Actinomadura rubteroloni: one gene and its partner. The protein of the gene in region 1 interacts with the protein of each later gene in a pairwise test. Links are inferred from orthologs where the notes say so. Each region holds a gene or a part of one and is shown on either strand. Other genes may lie near its edges.

Evidence for each region.
Region 2: the proteins of leuS (region 1) and ligA interact in binary tests that used the Escherichia coli proteins (3 or more experiments, as listed by UniProt). The link is inferred for Actinomadura rubteroloni from one-to-one orthologs.

Annotation. Positions count from the first base shown.
Region 1 is NZ_MTBP01000004.1:13,347-28,188, forward strand. What follows is about bases 10,736-13,878. They hold leuS (leucine--tRNA ligase), read left to right. Parts: upstream 10,736-11,130; coding sequence 11,131-13,626; downstream 13,627-13,878. Other genes in these bases: BTM25_RS24370 (long-chain-fatty-acid--CoA ligase), read right to left, coding at 10,736-10,791; lexA (transcriptional repressor LexA), read right to left, coding at 13,794-13,878. In the rest of the region: BTM25_RS24325 (phosphoribosyltransferase), read left to right, coding at 1-399; BTM25_RS24330 (DUF4192 domain-containing protein), read left to right, coding at 467-1,444; BTM25_RS24335 (hypothetical protein), read right to left, coding at 1,498-1,869; BTM25_RS24340 (polysaccharide deacetylase family protein), read left to right, coding at 2,348-2,992; BTM25_RS24345 (hemerythrin domain-containing protein), read left to right, coding at 3,564-4,079; BTM25_RS24350 (DUF4870 domain-containing protein), read left to right, coding at 4,672-5,049; BTM25_RS24355 (FAD-binding oxidoreductase), read left to right, coding at 5,148-6,515; BTM25_RS24360 (class I SAM-dependent methyltransferase), read left to right, coding at 6,604-7,869; BTM25_RS24365 (cytochrome P450), read left to right, coding at 7,952-9,205; more of BTM25_RS24370, read right to left, coding at 9,247-10,735; more of lexA, read right to left, coding at 13,879-14,483; BTM25_RS24385 (LysM peptidoglycan-binding domain-containing protein), read left to right, coding at 14,679-14,842.
Region 2 is NZ_MTBP01000002.1:1,042,455-1,057,087, forward strand. The notes cover bases 5,308-8,241. They hold ligA (NAD-dependent DNA ligase LigA), read right to left. Parts: upstream 7,892-8,241; coding sequence 5,723-7,891; downstream 5,308-5,722. Other genes in these bases: BTM25_RS16355 (putative bifunctional diguanylate cyclase/phosphodiesterase), read right to left, coding at 5,308-5,550; BTM25_RS16365 (methionine synthase), read right to left, coding at 7,944-8,241. Also shown: Asp-tRNA(Asn)/Glu-tRNA(Gln) amidotransferase subunit GatB, read right to left, coding at 1-1,173; Asp-tRNA(Asn)/Glu-tRNA(Gln) amidotransferase subunit GatA, read right to left, coding at 1,170-2,681; Asp-tRNA(Asn)/Glu-tRNA(Gln) amidotransferase subunit GatC, read right to left, coding at 2,678-2,977; BTM25_RS16350 (DUF6458 family protein), read left to right, coding at 3,182-3,433; more of BTM25_RS16355, read right to left, coding at 3,451-5,307; more of BTM25_RS16365, read right to left, coding at 8,242-8,948; tRNA 2-thiouridine(34) synthase MnmA, read right to left, coding at 8,945-10,015; BTM25_RS16375 (DUF695 domain-containing protein), read left to right, coding at 10,093-11,154; BTM25_RS16380 (DUF1206 domain-containing protein), read right to left, coding at 11,159-11,998; BTM25_RS16385 (cysteine desulfurase family protein), read right to left, coding at 12,060-13,235; BTM25_RS16390 (TetR/AcrR family transcriptional regulator), read left to right, coding at 13,344-13,865; BTM25_RS16395 (MFS transporter), read left to right, coding at 13,957-14,633. UniProt on the Escherichia coli protein: DNA ligase that catalyzes the formation of phosphodiester linkages between 5'-phosphoryl and 3'-hydroxyl groups in double-stranded DNA using NAD as a coenzyme and as the energy source for the reaction.

The DNA of each region.
Region 1 (14,842 bases):
CGGCCGGACCTGATCCTGTCGATCGCCCGGGGCGGGCTGTTCGTCGCGGGCGCGCTCGGTTACGCGCTGGACGTGAAGAACCTGCACGTCATGAACATCGAGTTCTACACCGGCGTGGACCAGCGGCTGGAGATGCCGGTCATGCTGCCGCCCACGCCGAGCGCGGTGGACCTGTCCGGGGCGCGGGTGCTGGTCGCGGACGACGTGGCCGACACGGGGGCGACGCTTCGGCTCGTCCGGGACTTCTGCGCCGACCATGTGGCGGACGTACGGTGCGCGGTCGTATACGAGAAGCCCCGCTCCGCAGTGAAGTGCGAGTACGTGTGGCGGCGCACGGATCGGTGGATTGATTTTCCCTGGTCAGCGGACCCTCCCGTCCTTTCTCGCGACTCGTCCTGACTCCTGGGTTTTCCACAAGTTGCGACGGGGCTTTCGCTTCGCCTCTCCCGGCGGCGAGGCTCGACGCATGAACGAGCCTCTGAAGATCGGCGACCCTCGGGACGCCATCGCCGCCGTGCCCTATCTGCTGGGCTTCCACCCCGCCGACAGCCTCGTCTGTCTGGCGTTCGGCGGCCCGCGCACCGCGTGCGCCGTCCGGCAGGACCTGCCCGACGTGGACGAGCAGACCGCGCCCGTCCTGGCCCGCAACGGCTTCGAGCAGGCGATCGTCCTCGGCTACGGTCCCCCGGACCGGACGGACGACGCGGCGCACGCGCTCGCCGCCGCCCTCGACCGCCACGGCGTCAAGGTGATCGACATCCTGCGCGTCCTGGGCGACCGCTGGTGGCGCCTCGGCTGCCCCGACGAGACGTGCTGCCCGCCGTCGGGCCGTCCGATCGACACCCGCGCCGCCCGCGTCACGGCCGAGGCGGTCTACGCGGGCCACGTCGCCCTGGCCGACCGCGCCGACCTGGCCCGGACGATCGCTCCCGTGACCGGCCAGGCCGCCGCCGCGATGCGCGCCGCCACCCGTCGCGCCGAAGACCGCCTGGCCGCCTTGGCAAGGGGTCCGTCCGCCACCGGCCCGCCATCGACCCCGACCCTGCTGACGGCCGAAGGGATCCCCTTCGTCACCTGCCTGCTCGAACGCTTCCGCACGGACCGAACCCCGCCGACCGACGACGACACAGCCTGGCTTGGCCTTCTGCTGACGTCCCTGCCCGTCCGGGACGAAGCGTGGAAGCACGCCAACGACGCCCCCGCCGACCACCTTCACCTCTGGTGCGACACGACCCGCCGCATTGCGCCGCACTACACGGCCGCTCCCGCGTCACTCCTCGCCTACACGGCCTACCTTGTAGGGAATGGAGCCCTGGCGAACCTGGCTCTCGACAGGGCATTGACCGCCGCCCCGTCCTACTCGATGGCCGCGCTCCTGCGCGAGATCATCGCCCTGGGCGTCCCGCCGTCCGACACCCAGGCCCGCCTGGCCCGCCACTTCTGACAGCCCGACCTGCGCCGACCACGCCCAGACTGTCCTGTGGGCGAAGAGAAGAGTTAGGAGGCGACGGCTTCGCCGGGGGTGCCGGGGTCCAGGCGGCGGTCGCAGTTGCGTTCGTTGTAGGCGCGCATCCGGGGCGGGTAGCCGACGATCTGGACGTCGTAGATGGGGAGGCTCAGGTTGCGGGCCACCTTGGCGATCACGCGGGGTGAGCCGACGCGGCGGCGGGTCCATTCGCCGTCGTGGGCCACGGCGACCGCCGTCGTGTCGGTGGCGAAGGTCTCCGGCTCCACGAAGAACTCCACGCCCCGGCGGGAGCGGGCGAAGGCGATCAGGGCCTCGACGTCGGCGTCGGTCGCCTCGCGGTCGAGTGTGTTCTGTCGCGGCCCCCGGTTCTTGCGGAGCCCGAAACGGTCGCGGATCCTCATCGGCGTCCCCCGTTCGCGGTGCCCGGAATCCTTTTCCGGGTCGATGAGCGGACTATGACCATAAACGGTCTTGGGGACGCGCGGGTTCCCACCGGCCGCCTTTTCGGGGCGCGCGGTTCTAGGATGACCGGCATCGGGGCCGGTAGAAGGGGGACAGATGGCGAGTCGCGTGCGCTTCGCCGCGGTGGTCACCGCGGCGGCGGTCCTCTGCGGGTGGTCGAGCAGTTTCGGGAGTGTTCCGGCCGCGGCGGACCGTTCCTTTTCCGCGGTGCCCGCACCGCAGGCCGGTCCCGGGAATGTGCGGGGATCGGGGAAGTCGGTCGAACGTCCGGCCGTCGCTCCCGGACGGCGCGGGGCGAATCCCGGACGACCGGGACTCGGCAGCGCACCCGTCCGGCCGGGTACGGCGGGCGGTCCTGGAACGCCCGCACCGGCGGGCACCCTGCCGCCGACCGAGGAGCCGCCGACGGAGGACCCGGTGACGGCCGGGACGGGCGCGCCCCGGCACATCGACTGCGCGAAACAGAAATGCGTCGCGCTCACGTTCGACGACGGACCGGGCCCGAAGACGGGCACGCTGCTGCGCATGCTCGCCGAGCGCGGCGTCCGCGCGACGTTCTTCGTCGTCGGACGCAACGCCGCCGCCCAACCGGCCGTGATCCGCCGCGAGATCGCGGACGGCCACGTCGTCGGCAACCACAGTTGGAGCCATGCCGACCTCGGCCGGGCCTCGGCGGCCACCGTCCGCTCCGAACTGCTGCGCACCCAGCGCGCCGTCCGCCGCGCCGCCGGTGTCACGCCGGTGCTGATGCGTCCGCCCTACGGTTCGACCGACCGGACGGTCGCCGCCGTCACCCGCGAGCTGGGCCTCGCGCAGATCCTCTGGGCGGTCGACCCGCTCGACTGGAAGGACCGCAACAGCGGCATCGTGACGCGGCGCGTCGTGCGCGGCACGAAGCCCGGCTACATCGTCCTCATGCACGACATCCACCCGACGACGGTCGCGGCCGTCCCGGCGATCATCCGCGCGCTGAAGGCCAAGGGGTACGTCTTCGCGACCGTCCCCGAACTACTCGGCACGCACCTCAAGCCCGGCCACCGCTACACCATGCGCAAACACTGACCCACCCCGCCCAACCCCGCCGCACGCGGCACCCGGCGCGGGTAACGACGTCCCACCGCGCGGGCCACGCCGCCGCACGGAGCGCCTCACCCAACGGAGCACCCGACCGCACGCGGCACCCCACGGTGCGTGGCACCCCACTGTGCGTGGCACGCCGCCGCGCGGGGCACCTCACCGCACGGGGCACGCCGCCGCACGGGACACCCCGCCGCACGGGGCAGCCCGCCGCACGGGGCACGCCGCCACACGCGACACCCCGCCACACGCGACACCCCGCCACACGCGACACCCCGCCGCGCGGGGGCGCCTGACGGCACGCGGCGCCTGACGGCACGCGGCGCCTGACGGCACGCGGCGCCTCACGGCAGGCGGCACCCCGCCGCAGGCGGCACCCCACTGTGCGCGGCACTTCGCCGCACGGGACACCCCGCCGCACGGGACACCCCGCCGCGCGTGGCAGCCCGCCGCGCGGGGATCGGCGATCTTCTTCTGGAGGCGTGAAGGTGCCGGGTGGCGGGCCGGGCGCATGCGTCTTGACCGTGGAGGCGCTCGGATCCACGATGGGTCGTCAATGGAGACTCCCGACACCCAGTCCGCGCGCTTGGCGGCGTTCGGCGACCAACTGATCGAGGTTCACGACTGGCTCCGCGCGGAACTCGCCCGTCTGAGCGAGGGCGTTGACGCCCGGCTTGATGGCGGCCCGGCGCCGGAAGAACTGCGGGCGCACTGCCTGACCTTCTGCACCGCGCTGGAACGCCATCACACCGGGGAGGACGGCGGGGCTTTCGTCGCACTTGCCGAGCGGCATCCCGACCTGGCGCCCGTACTGGACAAGCTGCGCGAGGACCATCGGCTGGTCTCCGACATCCTGCGCCGTCTTCGAGAGCTCGTCGCCGGCATAGATCCCCGCGCCGCTGACCCCCGGCAGGCGCAGCGCGTGCGCGGCGAACTCGACGGCCTCATGGCGATTATGGAATCGCACTTCGCTTACGAGGAGCGCAGCATCGTCACGGCGCTCAACGCGCTGGACGTCCCGGAGTGGGAGGAACGGCCGCCCGAGTTCCTGCGCACCGATCCAGCCACATGACTCCAGCGGGCACGAGCGCGACGGCCGCTTAGAGCGCTCCCTGGTCGGCGACGATGTCGCTCGCCTCGCGTGCGACCGCGCGTCGACAATCGCCTGCGTCGGCTTGGGATGGTCTGCTACCGCAGGCGTGCGCGTCCATAACGCGTGCGTCCGCCGCGTGCGTGGACGTCCATAATGCGTGCGTCCGCCGCGTCCGCCGCGTCCGCCGCGTCCGCCGCGTCCGCCGCGTCCGCCGCGTCCGTTGCCGTCCGCCGCGTGCGTTGCCGCGCGATGCCGTGCGTGTTCGGGGAGAACTGCGGCCGTGTGTGACGGTGTGCGTGTTGTGGCGTGCGTGTGGTGGCGTGGGTGGGTGTGGGGCGGGACCTTGGGGGGAGGGCGGGTCAGGGTTGGGTCAGGGACGTCCCCGATGGTGGTGGGCGTGCGGGGAGCGCACCATGAGGGCATGGACGGGAATCAGTTCGGCGGCGTCGAGGACGTCGGCCGGCTTCGTGTGTCCGATGCCGAGCGGGACGCTGTCGTCGGGCGTCTTCAGGACGCCTATGCCGAGGGGCGTCTCGATCACGACGAGTTCGATCTCCGTACTCACCTGGCGATGACGGCCAAGACGCGCGGCGAACTCGACACCGTGCTCGTCGACCTCGCGTCGGGCCGGGAGGACGGGACGCGGACGGGTGAGCTGAGCGGGGAGGACCGGGTGCTCGCCGCGTTGTCGCACGCGCTCGGTGTTCCGACGCTCTTCGTCGGTCCGCTCGTGCTGATGCTGACGAGCGGCAAGCGCTCCGCGTATGTGCGGCGGCACGCCGTCGAGGCCGTCAACTTCCAGTTGACTCTGCTGTTGGTCACGGTGGTGACGTTCGGGATCGGGGGCGTGCTCTACGCTCTGACCTGGGCCGTCGCGGCGGTCGCGGCCGTCGTCGCGCTCACCGGGAAGGGTTTCCGGACGCCCTGGATCCTGCGCCTCGTGAGATAGTCGGACGGCCGGTACTCCCTGGGGTGTGTGAGCACCCTCTCGCCCAATTATGTGGACGATACATGGGATGACCGGTTTACTGTCACGGGGAGGGTGAGATGACGGACCTGCTGGTCAACGGTGATCACGAACAGGCGGTCGAGGCGTTGCGCCGCTCGTACGCGGCGATCCCGGAGGGGCAGCCGATCCGGCTGGCGAAGCGGACCTCGAACCTGTTCCGGTGGCGCGACCCGTCCGACGCCCCGGGCCTGGACGTCTCCGGTTTCGACCGCGTGCTGAGCGTCGACCCCGACACGCGCACCGCGCAGGTGCAGGGCATGACGACCTATGAGGACCTGGTCGACGCGACGCTGCCGCACGGCCTCATGCCGACCGTCGTCCCGCAGCTCAAGACGATCACGCTCGGCGGCGCGGTCACCGGCCTCGGCATCGAGTCGACGTCGTTCCGGTTGGGCCTGCCGCACGAGGGCGTCCGGGAGCTGGAGATCCTCACCGGCGACGGGCAGGTCGTCGTCGCCACGCGCGACAACGAGCACAGCGACCTCTTCTACGGTTTCCCGAACTCCTACGGCACGCTCGGCTACAGCCTCCGCCTGAAGATCGACCTGGTGCCGGTGAAGCCGTACGTCAAGCTGCGGCACCTGCGGTTCGCCGACGCCGACGCGCTGAGCCGCGCGATGGACGAACTCGTCGCGAGCGGCGTCCACGAGGGCGAGACCGTCGACTTTTTGGACGGCACGGTCTTCAGCGCCGACGAGCAGTACCTCACCCTCGGTTTCTTCACCGACGAAGCGCCCTACACGTCCGACTACACCGGCCAGAACATCTACTACCGCTCGATCCAGCAGCGCTCGGTGGACTTCCTGACCGTCCGCGACTACATCTGGCGCTGGGACACCGACTGGTTCTGGTGCTCGGGCGCGTTCGGGGTGCAGAACCCGCTCGTCCGCCGCGTCTGGCCGGACCGGGCCAAGCGCTCGGACGTCTACCGCAAGCTCGTCGCCTACGACCGCCGCTACCAGGTCATCGCGCGGATCGAGCGGTGGCGCGGGCTGCGTCCCCGCGAGGACGTCATCCAGGACATCGAGGTGCCGGTCGGACGGCTGCCGGAGTTCCTGGACTTCTTCCACGCCAAGGTCGGGATGGCGCCGATCTGGCTGTGCCCGCTGCGCGCCCGCGAGAATTGGCCGCTGTACCCGCTGGAGCCGGGCCGGACGTACGTCAACGCCGGTTTCTGGGGGACGGTGCGGCTGCCCCCCGGCCAGATCCCCGAATACCACAACCGGCTCATCGAGCGTGAGGTAGCGGCCCTCGACGGGCACAAATCGCTCTACTCGACCGCTTTTTACAGCCGGGACGAGTTCTGGCGGCACTACGACGGGGAGACCTACCAGCGGCTGAAAGCGGGTTACGACCCCGGGAAGCGGCTGCTGGACCTCTACGACAAGTGCGTGCGCGGGCGCTGAGGCGTTCCGCGCCTGGGGAGGGGCCGGTCCCGCGCGGGCCGGCGCGATCCCGTCGCCTCGGCGGGGCGTGGAGACAGGAGGAAGAAAGATGACGCTGGCCAAGGTCTTCGAGCGCCTGGCCGGGCCTGCGGCGCCAGTGGAGTTCGCGGCCTACGACGGGTCGCGCTCGGGGCATCCGGGCGCGGACATCCGGTTCGACGTGCGCTCCCCGTACGCGGTGTCGTATCTCGTGCACTCGCCGGGCGCGCTCGGGCTCGCCCGCGCGTACGTGAGCGGCATGGTCGACGTGAGCGGCGACATGTACACGGCCCTGTCGACGATGCAGAAGGTGCTCGGCGACGTGACGCCGCGCGAGAAGCTGCGGATCGTCGGGGGCGTCCTCGGGGACCCGTTGCTGCGCGGCGCGGTGTCGCGCCGGCTCCCGCCACCGCCGCAGGAGGCGCCGTTCAGCCGGGTCCCGGCGTGGTTGCGGCATTCCAAGCGGCGGGACGCGCAGGCGATCTCCCACCACTACGACGTTTCCAACACTTTCTATGAGTGGGTTCTCGGTCCTTCGATGGCGTACACGTGCGCCTGTTTCCCGGAGGAGAACTCCACGCTGGAGGAGGCGCAGTTCCACAAGCACGACCTGGTGGCCAAGAAGCTCGGCCTGAAGCCGGGGATGAGGCTGCTGGACGTGGGCTGCGGCTGGGGCGGCATGGTGATGCACGCCGCCAAGGAGTACGGCGTCAAGGCACTCGGCGTGACGCTGTCCAAGCAGCAGGCGGAGTGGGCGCAGAAGGCCATCGCCGACCGGGGCCTGTCGGAGCTGGCCGAAGTGCGGCACATGGACTACCGGGACGTTGCCGAGTCCGGGTTCGACGCCGTCAGCTCGATCGGCCTGACCGAGCACATCGGCAAGGCGAATCTGCCGTCGTACTTCTCGTTCCTGTACGGGAAGCTGAAGCCGTACGGCCGGATGCTGAACCACACCATCACCCGTCCGGACAACCTCGCGCCGTCGATGAAGCAGAGCGGTTTCATCAACCGGTACGTGTTCCCCGACGGCGAGCTGGAGGGCCCGGGGTTCATCCAGCAGCAGATGAACGACGCGGGCTTCGAGATCCGGCACCAGGAGAACCTGCGCGAGCACTACGCGCGGACGCTCCTCGGCTGGTGCCGGAACCTGGACGACCACTGGGACGAGGCCGTCGCCGAGGTGGGCGAGGGCACCGCGCGGGTGTGGCGGGTCTACATGGCCGGGTGCGTCCTCGGGTTCGAGCAGAACTGGATCCAGTTGCACCAGACGCTCGGCGTGAAGGTGGACGACGAGGGCGGGGCGCGGATGCCGCTGCGTCCCGACTGGGGGGTCTGACGCGGCGGCGGGCGCGGGGGCACGCCCCCCGCGCCCGCTGTGGGGGCTGACGGCCGCCGCGTCCCGGGGTACGTTCACGATCATGGACGAGCTGCGGGCCGCGGACGTGAACCTGACCGACTGGGCGTTCTGGCGGGCGCCGCACGAGCACCGGCACGCGGCGTTCGCGGCGCTGCGCGGCGAGCCCCGGCTGCCCCGGTTCGAGGAGCCCGAGGTCTTCGTCGTCCCGCGCGGCCCGGGTTATTACGCGGTGACGCGGCACGCGGACGTGGTCGAGGCGTCGCGCCGGCCGCAGGACTTCTGCTCGGGCCGGGGCGCGATCAGCATTCCGGACATGCCGGGCGACATGCACGAGTACTTCGGCTCGATGATCAGCATGGACGACCCCCGGCACGCCAAGATCCGCCGGATCGTGTCGCGCGCGTTCTCGCCGCGCATGGTGCGGCGCTTCGACGAGCAGGTCCGCGAGGTCGCCGCACGGCTCGTGGCCGGCGTCGCGGCGGGCGAGGGCACCGGCGACTTCGTGGCGGACGTCGCGGCCCGCCTCCCGCTGACGATCGTCTGCGACCTCATGGGCATCGGCGCCGAGCACCACGCGGCGGTGCTGGCGGCGTCCAACACGATCCTGGCGGGCAACGACGCGGAGTTCATCCCGCTCGGCGAGCCCGACCGGATCGTGGTGGCGCTGCTGGACGCGGCGCAGACGCTCAAGGCCATCGTGGAGGACCTGGCGGCGCGCCGCCGCGCCGAGCCCGCCGACGACCTGACGTCCGCGCTGGTCAACGCCAACATCGACGGCGAGTCGCTGACCGACCAGGAGCTGGGCTCGTTCTTCATCCTGCTCGTCGTGGCGGGCAACGAGACGACGCGCAACGCCATCGCGCACGGCCTGGACCTGTTCACCCAACATCCCGAGCAGCGGGAACTGCTGCTGGCGGACTTCGAGGGACGGATCGGCGGGGCCGTGGAGGAGATCGTCCGGTACGTCTCGCCGGTGATCTGGATGCGCCGCACCGCGACCCGCGACACGACGCTGAACGGCCACGACGTCGCCGCGGGCGACAAGCTGGTGCTCTACTACTGGTCGGCGAACCGGGACGAGTCGGTCTTCCCCGAGCCCGAGCGGTTCGACATCCTGCGCGACACGTCCGGGCATGTCGGCTTCGGCGGTCCCGGCCCACACTTCTGCCTCGGCGCGCACCTGGCCCGCCGCGAGGTCTCCGTGCTGTTCCGCGAGCTGTTCGGGCGCCTGCCGGACGTCCGCGCCACGGGCGCGCCGGACCGGCTGGAGTCGGCCTTCGTCAACGGCATCAAGCGGCTGCCGTACACCGGCTGAGCGGCCCGGGGACCGCGCCGTCGTCCCCGGACCGCGGCGGATCAGCGCAGCGCGCGCTTGAGGATCTTGCCGGTGGCGGTCATCGGCAGCTCGTCGCGGAACTCCACGATGCGCGGGTACTTGTAGTTGGCGAACTGCTCCTTGCCCCAGGCGATCAGCTCGTCCTCGGTGACGGTCGCGCCGGGCGTGCGGATCACGTACGCCTTGATCTCCTCGCCGTGCGACTCGTGCGGGACGCCGACGACCGCGGCGAGGGAGACGTCCGGATGCGTCATCAGGACCTCCTCCAGCTCGCGCGGGTACACGTTGAAGCCGCCCCGGATGATCATGTCCTTCGAGCGGTCGATGATGTAGTAGTAGCCGTCCTCGTCGCGGCGGGCGACGTCGCCGGTGCGGAACCAGCCGTCGCGGATCGCGCCCGCGGTGGCCTCGGGACGGTTGTAGTAGCCCTTCATGATGTTGTGGCCGCGGATGGCGATCTCGCCGGGGCCCTCGCCCTCGATCGTCTTCCACTCGTCGTCGATGAGCTTCATCTCCACGCCCCAGATCGGCAGGCCGATCGAGCCGGGCCGCTGCTCGCGGTCGGGCCGGTTGAAGGACGCGACCGGGGACGTCTCCGACAGCCCGTAGCCCTCCAGGATGCTCACGTCGAACTTGGCCTTGATCCCCTTGAGGACCTCCATCGGCAGCGCCGACCCGCCCGACGACGCGACGCGCAGGTTGTCGCGGATCGTCGCCACGTCCTCGGGGGAGGTGTCGTCGGTCAGCAGCGCCCAGTACATCGTCGGGACGCCCGCGAAGACGTTCACCTTCTCCTTCACCATCAGCGCGACGGCCTGCTTGGCGTCGAACCGGGGCAGCAGGACGAGCGTCCCGCGCCGGAACAGGCCGACGTTCATCATGCAGGTCTGCCCGAAGATGTGGAAAAGCGGCAGCGCGACGAGCAGCGTGTCGTGCAGCGTCTTCTCGAACAGGCTGTCGGAGACGATCGCGTTCATCAGCAGGTTGCCGTGCGTCAGCTCGGCGCCCTTGGGCTGCCCGGTGGTGCCGCTCGTGTAGAGGACGACGGCGGTGTCGTTGGCGTCGGTCTGGACGGCCTCGAACGTCCCGGGCTGCCCGCCGATCGCGGCGAGGAACGGCTCGGCGCCCTCGATCGGGGACGCGGTCGCGGTCGGGTCGGCGGGCATCAGGAAGAAGTGCTCGCAGGCGTCGGTCTCCTGGAAGCCGGCGAACCCGGCCTCGCCGAGCGGGAGCTGCGGCGTCCCCTCGAAGCAGAAGAACGCCTTCGCCTCGGAGTCGGCGAGGTGGTAGGCGATCTCGCGCGGCTTCAGCAGGACGTTCAGCGGCACGACCACCACCCCGGCCTTGAGCGCCCCGAAGTACACCATCGGGAAGTACGGCACGTTGGGCGACGCCAGGGCGATCTTGTCGCCGGGCCGCAGGCCGCGCGCCGCCAGCAGGTTCGCCACCTGGTTCGCGACCGTGTCCAGCAGCGCGTACGAAAGCCGTGTGTCGCCGAGGACGACCGCGTCCCGGTCGGGCGTCTCGCGGGCCGCGTCTTCGAGAAGGACGGAGAGATTGAGCATGGCACTCCTCGTACCGGGTGGTGTCACCAGGCGGTTACTACTGGCGAGTGTACGAACCGTAGTGCTCATCCTGATACATAAGTTGCGGCCGACGCCATATGTGGTGCTTGCTTGACATCAAGGTTGTGACCATCCGGTCGGTTCGGTGGCCGTTATCGACCGCGCGACGGCCTTGCCCCTGCGCTAGTCTTGTTGTATGCGGACCACGGCCCTCCTTCTTCGACCGCCGCGCTGAGCCCTACCCGGCGAGCGCGGCGACCCCTCCTGTGCGAGGGGTTCTTTCATGTCAGGGCATGTCCGTGCAGGCCCCTCAACGACCGGAACCAGTGGAGCAGCGACGTGAGCAGCGACGAGACCTCGCGCAACGACCAGGCGGCCGACGGGTACGACCCGCGGGCCGTCCAGGACAAGTGGCGGGACCGCTGGGCGCGGCTCGCGCCCCACCGGGCGGGCGGCCCGGACGACCCGCGCGAGCGCCGCTATGCCCTGGACATGTTCCCCTACCCGTCCGGTGACCTGCACATGGGCCATGCCGAGGCGTTCGCGATCGGGGACGTGTCCGCCCGCTACTGGACGCAGCGCGGGTACAACGTCCTGCACCCCATCGGCTGGGACTCCTTCGGCCTGCCCGCCGAGAACGCCGCGATCAAGCGCGACTCCCACCCCGCCGAGTGGACGTACGCCAACATCGAGACCCAGGCCGAGTCGTTCCGGCGCTACGCCCCGTCCTTCGACTGGACGCGGCGCCTGCACACCTCCGACCCCGAGTACTACCGTTGGACGCAGTGGCTGTTCCTGCGCTTCTACGAGCGCGGGCTGGCCTACCGCAAGGGCGGGCAGGTCAACTGGTGCCCCAACGACCAGACCGTCCTGGCCAACGAGCAGGTCGTCGGCGGCCACTGCGAGCGCTGCGGCGCGCTGGTGGAGCGGCGCGTCCTGACCCAGTGGTACTTCAAGATCACCGACTACGCCGACCGGCTGCTGGACGACATGGACCAGCTCGAAGGCGGCTGGCCCGAGCGCGTCCTGCTGATGCAGCGCAACTGGATCGGCCGCTCCACCGGCGCGGACGTGGACTTCGTCATCGAGGGCCGCGCCGAGCCCGTCACCGTCTACACGACGCGTCCGGACACGCTGCACGGCGCGACGTTCATGGTCGTCGCGGCCGACGCGCCGCTGGCCGAGCAGGTCGTCGCGCCCGAGCAGCGCGCCGCGTTCGAGGCCTACCGCGAGGAGGTGTCGCGCGAGAGCGAGATCGAGCGGCTGTCCACCGAGCGCGAGAAGACCGGCGTGTTCCTCGGCCGGTACGCGGTGAACCCGGTGAACGGCGAGCGGATCCCGGTGTGGGCGTCGGACTACGTCCTGGCCGAGTACGGGCACGGCGCGATCATGGCGGTGCCCGCGCACGACCAGCGCGACCTGGACTTCGCGCTGAAGTTCGGGCTGCCGGTCCGCGTCGTCGTGGACACCGGCGCGCCCGACCCCGCGGCGACCGGCGTCGCCACGCCCGGCGAGGGCACGCTGGTCAACTCCGGGCCGGTGGACGGCCTGGGCAAGGCCGACGCCATCGCCCGGACGGTCGAGCTGCTGGCCGAGCGCGGCACCGGACGCGCCGCCGTCAACTTCCGGCTGCGCGACTGGCTGGTCTCGCGGCAGCGGTTCTGGGGCTGCCCGATCCCGATCGTGCACTGCCCGGCGTGCGGCGAGGTGCCCGTCCCCGAGGACGAGCTGCCCGTGCGGCTGCCCGACGACCTGCGCGGCTCGGACCTGGCGCCCAAGGGGACGTCCCCGCTGGCCGCCGCCGAGCAGTGGGTCAACGTCGACTGCCCGAAGTGCGGGGGCGCCGCCAAGCGCGACTCCGACACGATGGACACCTTCGTGGACTCGTCCTGGTACTACTTCCGGTACTGCTCGCCGGACTACACCGACGGGCCGTTCGACGTCGAGGCCGTCCGCCGCTGGATGCCCGTCGACCGCTACACCGGCGGCGTCGAGCACGCGATCCTGCACCTGCTGTACAGCCGGTTCTTCACCAAGGTCCTGTACGACATGGGCCTGGTGGACTTCACCGAGCCGTTCAAGCAGTTGCTCAACCAGGGGCAGGTCGTCAACGGCGGCAAGGCGATGTCCAAGTCGCTGGGCAACGGCGTCGACCTGGGCGAGCAGATCGGCGAGTACGGCGTGGACGTCGTCCGGCTGGCGATGCTGTTCGCCGGCCCGCCCGAGGACGACATCGACTGGGCCGACGTGTCCCCGCAGGGCATGGCGAAGTTCCTGTCGCGCGTGCACCGCGTCGCGTCCGAGGTCGCGTCCGCGCCCGGCGCCGACCCCGCCGCCGGGGACCGCGAGCTGCGCCGCGTCACGCACCGGACGATCGAGGAGGTCACCGGGCTGGTCGAGGCCACCCGGTTCAACGTCGCGATCGCCCGGCTGATGGAGCTGGTCTCGGCCGCCCGGCGCGCGATCGACTCCGGGCCCGGCGCCGCCGACCCGGCCGTCCGCGAGGCCGCCGAGACCGTCGCCGTCCTGCTGTCGCTGTTCGCGCCCTACACGGCCGAGGAGGCGTGGGAGCGGCTGGGCCGCACCGCGCCCGTCGTGACGGCCGGCTGGCCCGCGGTGGACCCGGCGCTGCTCGTCCAGGAGTCGGTGACGTGCGTCGTGCAGGTCGCGGGCAAGGTCCGGGACCGGCTGGACGTGGCGCCCGGCATCGACGCGGGCGAGCTGGAGGCGCTCGCGCTGGCGTCCGAGCGGGTCGTGGAGGCCCTGGCCGGAGCGGAGATCGCCAAGGTGATCGTCCGCGCGCCCAAGATCGTGAACATCGTGCCGCGCCGCTGAGCACGCGCGAAAGCCCCGTCCGGGACGTCCGGGCGGGGCTTTCGCGTGTCCGTGCTCGGGGACGGAATCACGGGGCCGTTCGGGGCCGTCGCACTGGACGGTTTGTCAATGCGGGAAAGATTTCGGTCCGCCGGACGGGAACGCCGTGGTATGTCAGGATTCTCCCGTCACATCTTGCGGAGAACCGCGACCACACGTCCCAGAACCGACGCTTCGTCACCCGGAATCGGGTCATACGCCGGGTTCTGCGGCATCAACCAGATATGGCCGTCCCTGTGCTTCAGCGTCTTCACGGTGGCCTCGCCGTCGATCATCGCGGCGACGATGTCGCCCTGCTCCGCGACCGGCTGCTGCCGGACGACCACCCAGTCGCCGTCGGCGATGGCCGCGTCGATCATCGAGTCGCCGGTGACCTTGAGCAGGAAGTGCGTGCCCTCGCCGACGAGCTGCTTGGGCAGCGTGAAGACGTCCTCGACGGCCTCCTCGGCGAGGATCGGGCCGCCCGCCGCGATCCGGCCGACGAGCGGCACGTACGCGGGCGCGGGCCGCGTCCCGGCCGGCTCGGCGCCGTCGACGTCCTCGGCGGTGCGCACCGGCGTCGCGCCCGGCACCCGCACCTCGACCGCGCGCGGACGGTTCGGGTCGCGCCGCAGGTAGCCCTTGCGCTGGAGGGTGCGGAGCTGGTGGGACACGCTGGAGGTGCTCGTCAGGCCGACGGCCTCCCCGATCTCGCGCATCGACGGCGGGTAGCCGCGCCGCTGGACCGAGTCGCGGATGACCTCGAGGACCATGCGCTGCCGCTGGGTCAGCCCGCTTCCCTCGCCGGAACCGTCGGGCAGCTCCCGGGCCTTGCTCATCGCTCGTCGCCTCCAGGCGGTCGGATCCGTCACTCCTCGTCCAGGGAACGCTACCGCCTCCACGACCGATGATCAAACAATTGTTCGAAGAAGATGCTCGCCTTCCCCCACTGCCGTGCGATAGAACATCGTACACACGTTCGATCGAAAATGCATTCGAAACGTCGGGTGCGGACCGGTCGCGGAGGGGCAGAGATGGGTGATTCGCTCCAGCGGGGACAGGTGGCGGTGTGCGGCGGCGGCCTCGTCGCCGGGCACGAGGAGCGCGGTGCTCCCGAGGACGGCGCGCGGCGGGGGTTCCCGCGCCGCCGGGGGCATCTGCGACTGATCATCGGCGGGCGCGGCGAACCGCTGGCGGA
Region 2 (14,633 bases), on another replicon or contig:
CGGCGTGATCGGCAGCTCGGCCAGCTCCACGCCGAGCGCGGTGGCGCGCCGCGACAGCTCGTTCATCCACCACTTGCGCGCCGCGCCCGCGTCCGCGCCCGCCGCGATCGTCTCCTCGATGAGGTCGAGGGCCCCGGCGTTGACGACGTCGCGCAACTCCAGGTCCGACAGGCCCCACTCGCCCTGCACCCGGCGGCGGCGCGCGGCGGGCAGCTCGGGCAGCGCCGCGCGCAGCTCGTCCACCCACTCCCGCGACGGCGCCATCGGGACGAGGTCGGGCTCGGGGAAGTACCGGTAGTCCTGCGCCTCTTCCTTGCTGCGCCCGGACGTGGTGGTGCCGGTGTCCTCGTGGAAGTGCCGGGTCTCCTGGACGATCTTCCCGCCCGCGTCCAGCACGCCCGCCTGCCGCTCGATCTCCGACCGGACGGCCCGCTCCACCGACCGCAGCGAGTTGACGTTCTTGGTCTCGGTGCGCGTCCCCCACTCGGCGGCGCCGCGCGGCATCAGCGACACGTTGACGTCGCAGCGCAGCGAGCCCTGCTCCATCCGGACGTCGGAGACGCCGAGCGCGCGGACCAGCTCGCGCAGCTCGGTCACGTAGGCGCGGGCGACGAGCGGGGCCTTGTCGCCGGTCGCGGGGATCGGCCGGGTGACGATCTCGACGAGCGGGATCCCGGCGCGGTTGTAGTCCACCAGCGAGTAGTCGGCGCCGTGGATGCGGCCGGTGGAGCCGCCGACGTGCAGCGACTTGCCGGTGTCCTCCTCCATGTGGACGCGCTCGATCTCGACGCGGTACGTGTCGCCCTCGACCTCGACCTCCAGGTACCCGTCGACGCACAGCGGCTCGTCGTACTGGGAGATCTGGTAGTCCTTCGGCATGTCCGGATAGAAGTAGTTCTTCCGGGCGAACCGGCACCACTCCACGATGTCGCAGTTCAGCGCCAGGCCGATCTTGATGATGCCCTCGATCGCCGCGCGGTTGGTGACCGGCAGCGACCCGGGCAGCCCGAGGCACACCGGGCAGACCTGGGTGTTCGGGTCGGCGCCGAACTCCGTCCGGCAGCCGCAGAACATCTTCGACGCCGTGCCCAGCTCGATGTGGGTCTCCAGGCCGAGCACCGGCTCGTACTTGGCCAGCGCCGCGTCGTACGTCGTCACCGTGGGCGCGCTCATCGGGCAGCCTCCGCGAGGTCGGGGGCCTTGGCCAGCAGGGGGCCGCCCCAGCGGTCTTCGAGGGCCCGCTCCACGGCGGCGCCGACGCGGTACGCGCGGTCGTCGCCGAGGACGGGCGCCATGATCTGCAGGCCGACGGGCAGGCCGTCGTCGGCGAGGCCGCACGGGACGGAGATCGCCGCGTTGCCCGCCAGGTCGGACGGGATCGTCCACAGGTCGGCCAGGTACATGGCCATCGGGTCGTCGGCGCGCTCGCCGATCGGGAAGGCGGTGGACGGCGTCGTCGGCGAGACCAGGACGTCCACGCGCTCGAACGCGGCGTCGAAGTCGCGGTTGACGAGCGTCCGGACCTGCTGCGCCTTGCCGTAGTAGGCGTCGTAGTAGCCCGACGACAGCGCGTAGGTGCCGAGCATGATCCGGCGCTTGACCTCGGGGCCGAAGCCCTCCGCGCGGGTCAGCGCCATGACCTCCTCGGCGCTGCGGGAGCCGTCGTCGCCGACGCGCAGGCCGTAGCGCATCGCGTCGAAGCGGGCGAGGTTGGACGACACCTCCGACGGCGCGATGATGTAGTAGGCGGGCAGCGCGTAGGTGAAGTGCGGGCACGACACCTCGACGACCTTCGCGCCGAGCGACTCCAGCAGCGCGACGGCCTCGGTGAACCGGGCCGTGACGCCGTCGTCGCCGCCGGACCCGGCGAACTCCTTGACGACGCCGACCGTGAGGCCCGCGACGTCCGCGCGCCGCGCCGCCTCGGCCACCGGCGGGACGGGCCGGTCGATCGACGTCGAGTCGCGCGGGTCGTGGCCGCTCATCGTCTCGTGCAGCAGCGCCGCGTCCAGGACGTTGCGGGCGAACGGGCCGGGGGTGTCCAGCGACGACGCGAACGCGATCACGCCGTAGCGGGACGACCCGCCGTAGGTCGGCTTCATGCCCACGATGCCGGTGACGGCGGCGGGCTGGCGGATCGAGCCGCCCGTGTCGGTGCCCGTCGCGAGCGGCGCCTCATAAGCCGCGACCGCCGCCGACGACCCGCCGGACGAGCCGCCCGGGATCCGCGACAGGTCCCACGGGTTGCGGGTCACCCGGTAGGCGCTGTTCTCGGTGGACGAGCCCATCGCGAACTCGTCCATGTTCGTCTTGCCGATGATCACCAGGCCCGCCGCGCGCAGCCGCTCGGTGATCGTCGCGTCGTAGGGCGGGCGCCACCCCTCCAGGATCTTCGACCCGGCGGTCGTGGGCATGTCCGTGGTGGTGAAGACGTCCTTGTGGGCGATCGGGACGCCCGCGAGCGGGCCCAGTTCCTCGCCCGCCGCGCGCCGCTCGTCCACCGCGCGGGCCTGCGCGCGGACGTTCTCCGGATCGACGTGCAGGAACGCGCCGACCGCGCCGTCCACGGCCGCGATGCGGTCCAGGTGGGCGTCGGCGACCTCGGCGGCCGAGGTCTCCCCCGCCGCGATCAGCGCGCCGAGTTCGGCGGCGGTCCTGCCGACCAGTTCGTTCACGCTCACGCCTCCTCGTCCAGGATCCGCGGGACCCGGAACCGCTGCTCCTCCACGGCGGGCGCGCCCGCGAGCGCCTGCTCCGGCGCCAGCGACGGGCGGACCTCGTCGGGCCGGTAGACGTTGGTCAGCGGCAGGGCGTGCGAGGTCGGCGGGATGTCCTCCGCGGCGACCTCCTGCACCCGCGCGACCGCGGAGATGATCTGGTCGAGCTGGGCGGCGAGACGATCGAGCTCGTCGTCGCCGAGCGCCAGCCGGGACAGCCGGGCGAGGTGCGCGACCTCGGCACGGGTGATCGCGGACATGTGCGAACCGTTTCCTGGATGGAGTTTCCCCGGGCCGGAGGCATCATGGCGCGCCTCATGGCCCGAATGTGAAGTGTGCTGTTCCGTCCATCCTAGGGCGCCGGACGGCGTCGGCGCCTTCCGGTAACGGCGCGGACGCCGTTTCGAAGCCGTGCTGAGGGAACGGGTCCCCCGTACGTCTGTGGACGACGGAGGGAGGTCGCCGTGACGATCGGCGGCAGCATCGCATTGATCATCATCGGGGCGATCCTGGCCTACGCGGTGAACTACGACATCAGCGGACTCGACATCAAGGTGGTCGGCTACATCCTGATCCTCGGCGGGCTGATCGGCCTGGTCTTCGGCGTGGTCCGGATGGCTAGCGCCCGGCGGCGGGTCGTGGAGCGGCCGGTGGACGTGCGCGAGCGCCGGTACTACCAGGAGTACGAGGACGCCCCGCCGGACCGCCGGTACTGAGCGGGCGGGGCGCCGGGTCAGGCGGCGGGCTCGGGGGCCCGCTCCATCCGGCGGCGGAGCCAGTCGGTGGCGGTCGCGGCGTCCATCGGGCGGCCGAAGTGGTAGCCCTGCGCGGCGTCGCAGCCGAGTTCGCGCAGCGCGCCGGCGGTGCCGGGGTCCTCGACGCCCTCGGCGACCGAGCGCAGCCCGAGGGTGCGGACGAGGTCGATGATCGACCGGACGATCACCGCGTCGTCGGGCGACCGGGTCAGCCGCCGCACGAACGACGCGTCGATCTTGATCTCCTCGACGGGCAGCCGCCGCAGCCGCACCAGCGAGGAGTAGCCGGTGCCGAAGTCGTCCAGGCTGAGCGGGATGCCGAGCCGGGCGAGCTTGCCGACCGTCTCGGACGCGTACGCCGACTCGTTCATGAGGATCCGCTCGGTGATCTCCAGTTGGAGCGCGGCGGCGGGCAGGCCGTGCCGGGCCAGGCCGTCCTCGACGACCTCGGTGAGGCCCGCGTCGAACAGGTCGCGGCCCGAGGCGTTCACCGCGACCTGGACGGTCAGGTTCTCGCGCCACCACGCGGCGGTCTGCGCCAGCGCGGCGTTCACGACGTAGCCGGTGATCGACCGCATCAGGTACGTCTGCTCGGCGACCGACAGGAACCGCTCCGGCCCGATCAGGCCCTCGTCGGGGTGGCGCCAGCGCAGCAGGGCCTCCATGCCGACGAGCTTGCCGTCCCGCAGCGCGACCTTCGGCTGGTAGAACAGCTCCAGTTCGCCACGGTCCACGGCGCGGCGCAGGTCGCCGAGCATCCGCAGCCGGGCCGGGGAGTTGCGGTCCTGCGCGGGCGCGTAGACCTCGACGCCGCTGCGCGTCTGCTTGGCGTGGTACATCGCGACGTCCGCGCGCTTCAGCAGGGTCTCGAAGTCCTGCGCGTGGTCGGGGCACAGCGCGATGCCGACGCTGCCGTCCAGGTCGAACGTCATGCCGTCCAGCCGGACGGGCTCGCTCAGCGCGGCGCGCAGCCGGGCGGCGACCTCGCGGGCGGCGGCCTCGTCGCGGACCGACGGCAGCAGCACCGCGAACTCGTCCCCGCCGAGCCGCGCGACCAGGTCGCCGGGCCGGACGGCGTGGGTGAGGCGGTGCGCGACGAGTTGGAGCAGCCGGTCCCCGGTGAGGTGCCCGAGCGTGTCGTTGACCTCCTTGAAACGGTCCAGGTCGAGCAGGAACAGCGCCGCGCGGGCGCGCTCGCCGTCGCGGCGGCGTCCCGCGACGGCCCGGACGGCGCGCCGGTCGGCGGTGCGGACGTGCGCCAGGGCCTCTTCGGTCCGCAGCGTGAGCAGCTTGCGGTTCGGCAGGCCGGTGAGGCCGTCGTGCAGCGCCTGGTGCTCGCGCCGCACCGACGCGGACGCGTTGAGGTAGACGGCGATGAACGGCAGGACGATCAGCGGCAGGAACGCGGCCGAACGGTCCATCGCGGTGACGACGAGCGGCGCCAGCCCGAGCAGCGCCAGATGCACGAGCACCTGGTAGGCCAGGTCGCCGCGCACCGCGCGCAGCAGGGAGATCCGCTCGTGCAGCGCGACGGCGCCCGCGACCAGCGCGTCGTTGCAGGCGAAGTAGGCGGCCCCGGCGAGCGCGATGGCGGCGAGGTCGTCGCCGTCGGGGACCCAGGGGTGGAGCGGGGTGCCGCCCGTCCCGAACGCCGTCAGGACGAGCTGCCCGGCGGCCAGGCTCAGCGCGTACTGGGCGACGTTGAAGCCGATGCGGTGCGGGGCGCGGCGCCAGAGCCCGCCGCACACGATCAGCGAGACCGCCCGCAGCGCGAGCGCGGCGGGCAGTCCCGCGTACAGCAGGGCGGCGAACGAGAAGGTGGTCGCGGTGCTGGCGCCGCTGTCCTCGGTCGAGCCCGGCGTGACGATCGGACGCAGTTCGCCGACCAGGACCAGGCAGGCGAGGATCCCGAACACGGGGCTCGTCGCGAGCGCGTCCCGCGCGCCGCCGCCGAGCCCGGCGAACGCCGCCGCGCACACGGCGAAGCCGAGCACGGTGACGGTCGTGAGGTAGATCCACAGCGGGGAGCCCCGGCGCGGCGGCGTGTTCCGCGTGTTGTTCGGGTCCTTCATCACCATCTCGGGGGGTTCGGGAACCTTGATGACAGGGAGGGTACGACCTGGAACCAACCTCGCGAAACCGATTGCGCACGTTCCGTTATGCCGTTTCCTGGTGATGCGCCCCGAAAAGCCCGGCCAGCGGTACGCTTGGGTAACTTTACGCTGGTAGGACCGGCCGGGGCGCGAGGCGTCATTCCTCCGGCGTGATCGCGGCGTTCGTGGCCGCTTCCGGCCCCTGGCCGAGAAGGATCCGGAACCCGGTTTCGTCCAGGACGGGCACTCCGAGCTTGACCGCCTTGTCATATTTCGACCCCGGACTGTCGCCGACGACGACGAATCCGGTCTTCTTCGAGACCGAGCCGGTGACCTTGCCGCCGCGGTCCTGGACGGCCTCGGTCGCCGAGTCGCGGCTGAACTCCTCCAGCGACCCGGTGATCACCACGCTGACGCCCTCCAGCGGGCGCGGCCCGGCCGAGCCCTCGTCGGCCATCCGCACGCCCGCCTCGGCCCACTTGCGGACGATCTCCTGGTGCCAGTCCACCTCGAACCACCGCTTGATGGACGCCGCGATCGTCGGGCCGACGCCCTCGACCGTCGCCAGTTCCTCCTCGGTGGCGGCGCGGATCGCGTCCATCGACCGCAGCGAACGGGCCAGGTCCTGCGCGGCGCGCGGCCCGACGTGCCGGATCGACAGCGCGACGAGCACCCGCCACAGCGGCTGCTGCTTGGCCTTCTCCAACTCCTCGAAGAGCTTCTCGACCGTCTTCTTCGGCTCGCCCTCCTTGGTGGCGAAGAACGTGACGATCTTCTGGTCGCCGGTCTTGTCGTCGATGCGGGGCAGGCCCGTCCGCTGCTCCCGGACGACGGACCGGATCGGGAGCAGGTCGTCGACCGTCAGATGGAACAGGTCGCCCTCGTTGCGGACCGGCGGCTCGGCCGGCTCCAGCGGCTGCGTCAGCGCGGTCGCCGCGACGTACCCGAGCGCCTCGATGTCCAGGGCGTTGCGGCTGGCGACGAAGAACAGCCGCTCGCGGAGCTGCGCCGGGCAGTACTGCGCGTTCGGGCAGCGGATGTCGACGTCGCCCTCTTTCTGGTAGGCGAGCGTCGTGTCGCACTCGGGGCACGTCTCGGGCATGGCGAACTCGCGTTCGGAGCCGTCCCGCAGGTCCGCGACGGGCGCGACGATCTCGGGGATCACGTCGCCCGCCTTGCGCAGCACGACGGTGTCGCCGATGCGGACGCCCTTGCGCTTCACCTCGCTGCCGTTGTGCAGCGTCGCGTACGCGACCACCGACCCGGCGACCTTGATCGGCTCCATCACGCCGTAGGGGGTGACCCGCCCGGTGCGGCCGACCCCGACCTTGATGTCGAGCAGCCTGGTGTTGACCTCGTCCGGCGGGAACTTCCACGCGATCGCCCAGCGCGGGGCGCGCGAGGTGGACCCGAGGCGCCGCTGGAGCGGGAACTGGTCCACCTTCACGACGACGCCGTCGATCTCGTAGGACGGTTCGTGCCGGTTCTCGCCGTAATGGGCGATGTACTCGCGGACGGCGTCCAGATCCGGCAGCACCTTGTACCGGTCGCTGACCGGCAGGCCCCAGCCGCGCATCATCTCGTACGCCTCGGCCTGGCTGTCGGGGTGGTCGCCGCCCTCCCACCGGCCGAACCCGTGGACCAGCATCTCCAGCGGGCGCTGCGCCGTGACGCGCGGGTCCTTCTGCCGCAGCGACCCCGCCGCCGCGTTGCGCGGGTTGGCGAACGGCGGCTGGCCCGCCTCGACCTGCAACTCGTTGACCTGCTGGAACCCCTCGACGGGCAGGAAGACCTCGCCGCGCACCTCCAGCAGCTCCGGCCAGCCCTCCCCGGTCAGCCGGTCGGGGATCGCGTCGATCGTGCGGACGTTGTTCGTGACGTCCTCGCCGGTGCGCCCGTCGCCGCGCGTCACGCCGCGCACGAGCCGTCCGTTCTCGTAGACCAGGGCGATGGCCAGCCCGTCGATCTTCAGCTCGCACAGGTACGCCGCGACCTCGCCGACCTCCTTCAGGACGCGCTCGTCCCAGGAGAGCAGTTCGTCGGCGTTGCGCGCGTTGGCCAGGCTCTGCATCCGCTCCAGGTGCTCGACCGCCGCGAACTCGGTGACGAACGGCGCGCCCACCCGCTGCGTCGGCGAGTCCGGCGTGACGAGTTCGGGATGCGCGGCCTCCAGCGCCTGGATCTCCCGCATCAGGTCGTCGTACTCGGCGTCGCTCAGCGTCGGCCGGTCGAGGACGTAGTAGCGGTAGTTGGCCTCGTCGATCCGCTCGGTCAGCTCGGCGTGCCGCGCCGCAGCGCCGTCGGGATGTCCATCGCTCAAGGTCATGGCCCTATTCTCCCCGGACCCACTGACAATTCTCGACTGCGCCGGGCCGGGCTCAGTCGGCCGCCTCGTGCAGCATCCGGGCGGTGTCGCGGCAGCGTTTCAGGGCCGTCCGGACGTACCGGGGCGACGCGCCCGCCATCCCGCACGCCGGAGTGATCACGACCTGCTCGGCCAGCCGGGCGGGCGCGAAGCCGAGCCGCCGCCACAGTTCGCGGACGGGCCGCGCGGTCGCCGCGAGCGGCGGCAGCGCCGTGTCCGTCGCGGGGACGGCGCCGAGGAACAGCCCGACGCCCGCGTCGATCGCCTCGCCGACCGGGTCGTCGTCGCGCTCGGGGATCAGCGCGAGGTCGATCGAGAGCGCGTCGAACCCGGCCCCGCGCAGCAGCCCGTACGGGACGCGCCGGGCGCAGCAGTGCGCGATCGTGAACACGTCGCCCGCCTGCTCGCGCACCGCGCGCAACGCCTCCTGCGCGACGGGCGCCTCCACCGGCCGCAGCCGGGACAGGCCGCTCGCGGTCGGGACCGTCCCGGCGAGGACGGCCGGCAGCGACGGCTCGTCGATCTGGAGCAGCACGGTCGCGCCGGGCAGGCGGCGCCGCACGTCGGCGACGTGCCGGGCGACGCCCTCGGCCAGCGACGCGGTGAGGTCCCGGACGGCGCCGGGGTCCTTCAGCGCGCGGTCGCCGGTGCGCAGCTCGATCGCGGCGGCCAGCGTCCACGGCCCGCACACCTGGATCTTGAACGGGCCGTCGTGCGCGCCCGCGGTCTCCTCCAGGACGTCGAGGTCGCGGTGCAGGTGGTCGAGGGAGCGGCGCGTGTCGCGTCCCGGCCGGTCCCCGAACCGCCAGCCGGACGGCTCGACCCGCACCGCGAGGTCCACCAGCAGCCCGGCCGTGCGGCCGATCAGGTCCGCGCCGACCCCGCGTCCCGGCAGTTCCGGCAGATGCGGCAGTTCGGGCAGCTCGCCGAGGACGACGCGCAGCGCCTCGGCGCCGTCCTCGCCCGGATACGAACCGACGCCGGTGGCCGTCCCGGGCCCCCACGGAAAAGTCGTCACGGGCGCAGAGTAGTGGTGATCGTCGCCGAGCCGAGGACGCGGTCGCCGTCGTAGAGCGCGGCCGTCTGGCCGGGGGCGACGCCGCGCGCGGGGGCGGCGAGCAGCAGCCGCAGGCCGTCGGCGGCGGGCTCGACCGTGCACGGGTGGACCTCGCCGTGCGCGCGGAGCTGGACGGCGCACCCGAACGGCCCGGCGGGCGCGGGCGCGAGCCACACCGGCGGGCCGGTCGTGATCTCGGTGACGTCCAGGGCCTCGCGCGGGCCGACCGTGACCGTGTTCGTCGCCGGGGAGATGTCCAGGACGTAGCGCGGCCTGCCGTCGGGCGCGGGCGTCCCGATGCGCAGGCCGCGCCGCTGCCCGATCGTGTAGGCGTAGGCGCCGTCGTGGTCGCCGACGCGGGTGCCGCCGGCGTCCACGATCGGGCCGGGCGCGGTCCCGAGCCGCTCGGCGAGGAAGCCGCGCGTGTCGCCGTCGGCGATGAAGCAGACGTCGTGGCTGTCGGGCTTGGCCGCGACCTGGATGCCGCGCCGGTCGGCCTCGCGCCGGATCTCGGCCTTGGTCGTGTCGCCGAGCGGGAACAGCGCGTGCCTGAGCTGCTCGGGCGTGCAGACGGCGAGGACGTAGGACTGGTCCTTGCCGGGATCGACGCCGCGGCGCAGGACCGTCCCGTCCGAGCGGGCGTAGTGCCCGGTGCAGACGGCGTCGAACCCGAGCGCGAGCGCCCGGTCCAGCAGCGCCGCGAACTTGATCTTCTCGTTGCAGCGCAGGCACGGGTTGGGGGTGCGGCCCGCCGCGTACTCGCTGACGAAGTCCTCGACGACGTCGCGGTGGAAGCGCTCGGCGAGGTCCCAGACGTAGAACGGGATGCCGATGGCGTCGGCGGCGCGGCGCGCGTCCCTGGCGTCCTCCAGGGTGCAGCACCCGCGCGCTCCGGAGCGGTAGGACTGGGGATTGCTGGACAGGGCCATGTGGACGCCGGTGACGTCGTGCCCCGCCTCGGCGGCGCGGGCGGCCGCCACCGCGGAGTCGACGCCGCCGGACATGGCGGCCAGTACGCGCAGAGTCATAGCCCCTCCAGGGTAGGCGGTGACCTTGGTGACGCGGCCACGGAATAACGCGCGGCCCGCGTACGATGTGACGCGCCATGGGAATCTTTCGCCGCCCCCGCGACATGTCCGCCGCCGCCCCCGCGGCCATCAGCGAGTTCTGGGAGTGGTGGGCGCAGGCCCGCCCGTCCATCGAGTCCGCGCTGGAGCGGCAGCAGGACGACGACGACGTCGACGGCCTCCCGACCGAGCTGGTCGAGGAACTGTCGCACCGCGTCGGGCGGATCCACCCCGACCTGGAGTGGGAGATCGGCGGGTCGGACGGGCGCGGCCCCGCGCTGACCGTCACCGGCGGCGGCGACCCGGCGCTGCGCGGGCTGGCCGAGCGCTGGCACCGGGCCGTTCCCCGGTCGGCGGGCGCGCACTGGCGGTACTACCCCGCGCGCCAGCCCGACCCGGAGATGCTGGCGCAGCGGCTCGTCCTCGGCGACCACGAGTTCGACCTGGAGTACGCGCGGTTCGGGATGCGCGCCGACCAGGCCCGCGCCCGCGTGGACATCACCGCCTACCACCCCGACTTCCTCTTCGTGTCGGAGGAGCAGCGGCTCCAGGTGGCGCGGCACCTGCTGGACTGGGCGCTCGGCGAGGACGACGCGGCCCGCTGGATCGGCCGCGTCACCACCGCCGAGGAGGCGCCGATCGACGCGCTGCCGCCCGCGCTGCTCGCGGCGGTCGTGGAGCAGGTCGCCGAGCCGTTCGCCGACCAGGCGTGGCTGACCGGCGAGGGCCGGACGCCGCGCGGGCACCCGTCCCGGGTCATGGTCCGGTTCCCGCTGCACCGGCAGGACCATCCGCTGTGCGACCTGCACGTGACGGTGACCGTCCCCTACCGGCACGCCAACCCCGACCGGCTGCCGGTGGAGCCGTCGTCGGGCGCGCTGCGCAAGTTCGAGAAGCGGTTCGGGTCGCTCGGCGACCAGGCGGTGCTCGCGGCGATCGAGACGGGCGACGGCCTGCGCGTCTTCCACCTGTACGCCGATCCGGGGTCGTCGGCGCTGGCCGAGCTGGACCAGGTCGCGGCGGGCTGGGACGAGGGCAAGGCCAAGGTCGCGTCCGCGCCGGACCCGGCGTGGAGCGCCCTGGCCCCCTACCGTCCCTGACCGCTCAGCGCGCGGCCTCGACCTTGCGCCAGCGCGCCTCGCACAGCGAGTAGGCGCCGAACACGACGAGGCCGAGCGCGACGGCGACGAGCAGCCACGGCCCGGCGGGCGTGCCGGCGAACTCGCGGAGGGTGCCGTCCAGGCCGCGCGCCTGGTTCGGGTCGAAGGCGATCGCCGCGCGGGCCAGGAAGACGCCGACGCCGCCGAAGACCAGGCCGCGCGCGCTGCGTCCGACGATCCCGAGCGTCTTGACGACCGGCGCGGCGGTGGGGCCCATCGGGCGGAGCTTCTTCAGGAACGTCCGCCGGACGGCCCCGACGATGTTCCCGATGCCCCAGGCCACGAAGCCGAGCCCGACGGCGAGGACGAGCCACCGTCCGCCCGGGTGCTCCATCGCCCGCGCCGTGTAGGAGTGGGACTGCTGGTCGCTGGACTGCCCGCCCTGCCCGAGGACGAACCCGAGCATCCCGGCGAACGCGGCGGTGTAGAAGACGCCCCGGCCGAAGGACGCGAGCCGTTTCACGGGCTTGCGGCCGTCGGCCTGCGGCTGCCCGTAGGCGGCCTCGGAGAACCGCCACAGGGCGAGACCGAGGAAGCCGAGCGTCAGCGCCCACAGCACGACCGTCCCGCCCGGCTTCTCGCCGACGAGTTGGAGCGCGCCCTTCTTGTCCGCCTGCTCGCCGCCGTCGCCGAGGCCGATCTGCACGGCCAGCCAGCCGATGAGCAGGTAGATGGCGCCGCGCGCCGCCAGCCCTGCGCGCGACAGCCGGTGGAACCAGGGATGCCCGGCGGCCCGGCGGAACCCGTCCCCGGCCGCCGTCGTGACCTGCTGCGTCGACGTCATCAGTCGTTCTCCTCCCACGTCGGCGGCAGGGTGCCCGCCTGGCGGGGCGGCAAACGCCCGGTCAGGTGAGGCCGGCGCGGCGGGCCCGCTCCACGACGGGCGCGATGGCGGCGGCGAGCGCGGCGACGTCGGCCTCGGTGGAGGTGTGCCCGAGCGTGAACCGCAGCGAGCCGCGCGCCCGCGCCGGGTCGGCGCCCATCGCCAGCAGGACGTGGCTCGGCTGCGCGACGCCCGCCGAGCACGCCGAGCCGGTGGAGCAGGCGATGCCGCGCGCGTCCAGGAGCATGAGCAGCGCGTCGCCCTCGCAGCCGGGGAAGGAGAAGTGGGCGTTGCCGGGCAGCCGGTCGGCGGGGTGGCCGTTGAGGACGGCGTCGGGCACGGCCGCGCGGACGGCGCCGATCAGCGCGTCCCGCAGCACCGCCAGGCGCGCGGCCTCGGCGTCCCGGCGGGCGACGGACTCCTGGACGGCGGCGGCGAACCCGGCGATGGCGGGCGTGTTGAGCGTCCCGGACCGGACGTCGCGCTCCTGCCCGCCGCCGTGCAGGACGGGCACCGGATCGGCGTCCAGGCGGGGGCCGGGCTTGGCGAGCAGCAGCGCGCCGACGCCGAGCGGGCCGCCGAGCTTGTGGCCGCTCAGCGTGAGCGCGGCGGCGCCGGACGCCCCGAACGCGACGGGCAGGTGCGGCGCGGCCTGGACGGCGTCGGTGTGGAACGGCACCCCGTGCTCGGCGGCGACGGCGGCCAGTTCGGCGACGGGCTGGACGGTCCCGACCTCGCTGTTGGCCCACATGACGGTGGCGAGGGCGACGTCGGTCCCGTCGCCGAGCGCGTCCCGCAGGGTCTCGGGGGCGATCCGGCCGTGCTCGTCGCAGGGCAGCCACTCCACGACGGCCCCCTCGTGCTCGGCGAGCCACTGGACGGCGTCCAGCACCGCGTGGTGCTCGACGGCGCCCGCGAGGATCCGGCGGCGGCGCGGGTCGGCGGCCCGCCGCGACCAGTAGATCCCCTTGACGGCCAGGTTGTCGGCCTCGGTGCCACCGGAGGTGAACACGACCTCGCTCGGCCGGGCGTCGAACGCCTCGGCGACGATCTCGCGGGCCTCCTCGACGGCGCGCCGGGCACGGCGGCCCGCCGCGTGCAGCGACGACGCGTTGCCGAGGCCGCTCAGCTCGGCGGTCATCGCGGCGACGGCCGCCGGGAGCATCGGGGTCGTCGCGGCATGGTCGAGGTAGGTCACCACAGCACCAACAGTAGCCGCGCGGCGGCGGTTCCCTTCCGCCGGGAATGACCGTGGGGCCGGGCGTGTTGGCGACTGTACCGTCCGGTCGGTACAGTGGAGTCCGCCATGAGGAAGAACGCCCTGCTCGATGCCGCCGAGTCCCTGCTGTCCGAGCAGGGGACCCAGGCGCTCACGCTCGCCGCCGTCGCCGACCGCGCGGGCGTCAGCAAGGGCGGGCTCCTCTACCACTTCCCCACCAAGGAAGCGCTGGTCCAGGCACTGGTCGGCCGCGTCATCGAGGATTTCGACGACCTCATCGGGTCGTACATCGACGACACTCCGGGGGCGTACACGCGCGCCTACGTCCGGGCGACGTTCGAGATCCTCACCGGCGAGGCCCGCGCGTACCGGCGCTGGTCGGCGATCATGGCGGCGGCGACGGACCCCGAGCTGGCCGCGCCGCTGAACGCCGCGATGCGCCGCTGGCACGGGCATCCCGACCCGTCCGATCCGGATCCGGCGGCGTCGGCGATCGTGCGGCTGGCGGCCGAGGGGCTGTGGGAAGTGGTCAGCCACGCCCCGGGCCTCTACGACGACGAGCAGCTCGCCGCGCTGGAGCGCCGGATGCTCGCGCTGCTGGACCGCTGACCTTCCGTCCTTGAACTCGCCCGGCCTCGGGTAGGCCGGGCGTCCGCACGTCTCCGGGCGAGTCCCGGCCGATCAGAGAAAGAGGTGAGCCATGCTGCGCCGTGCCCGCGCTGGAACGTTCCTGACCTTCCTGCTGGCCGGGCTGCTCTGCGGGGTCTGGACGGCCCGGATGCCCGCGCTGGCGGCGAAGTTCCACGCGGACGAGGGCGCCGTCGGCGTCGTCGTCCTCGTCTGGGGGCTCGGGGCGCTGGCCGCCATGCAGGGCTTGCGCGCGGTCCTCGCGCGCTTCGGCAGCCGCGCCGTCCTGCGGGTGTCGCTGCCGCTGACCGCGCTGTCCTACCTCGGCGTCGCGTTCGCGCCGGACTACGCGGCGCTGCTCGTCGCCGTCGGCGTGTTCGGGATGGCGTTCGGGGTCACCGACGTCTCGATGAACGCGCAGGGCAGCGTCGTGGAGCAGGCCTACGGCCGGTCGGTGATGAGCGGCATGCACGCCGGCTGGTGCGTCGGCGCGATGAGCGGCGGCCTGCTCGGCGTCGCGACCGCCGCCGCCGGGCTCGGGTTCACCCCGACCGTGCTCATGGCCGCGCTGGCCGCGCTGCCCGCCGGGATCGCGCTCGGCCCGACCTACCTGCCCGACCGCGCCCGGTCCCGCGCGGCGGCCGGACGCCGGACGCGGATGCCGCTCGCCGTCTACATCATCGGCGGCCTCGCGTTCATCGCGTTCATGACCGAGGGCTCGATCGCCGACTGGAGCGGCCTGTTCCTGCA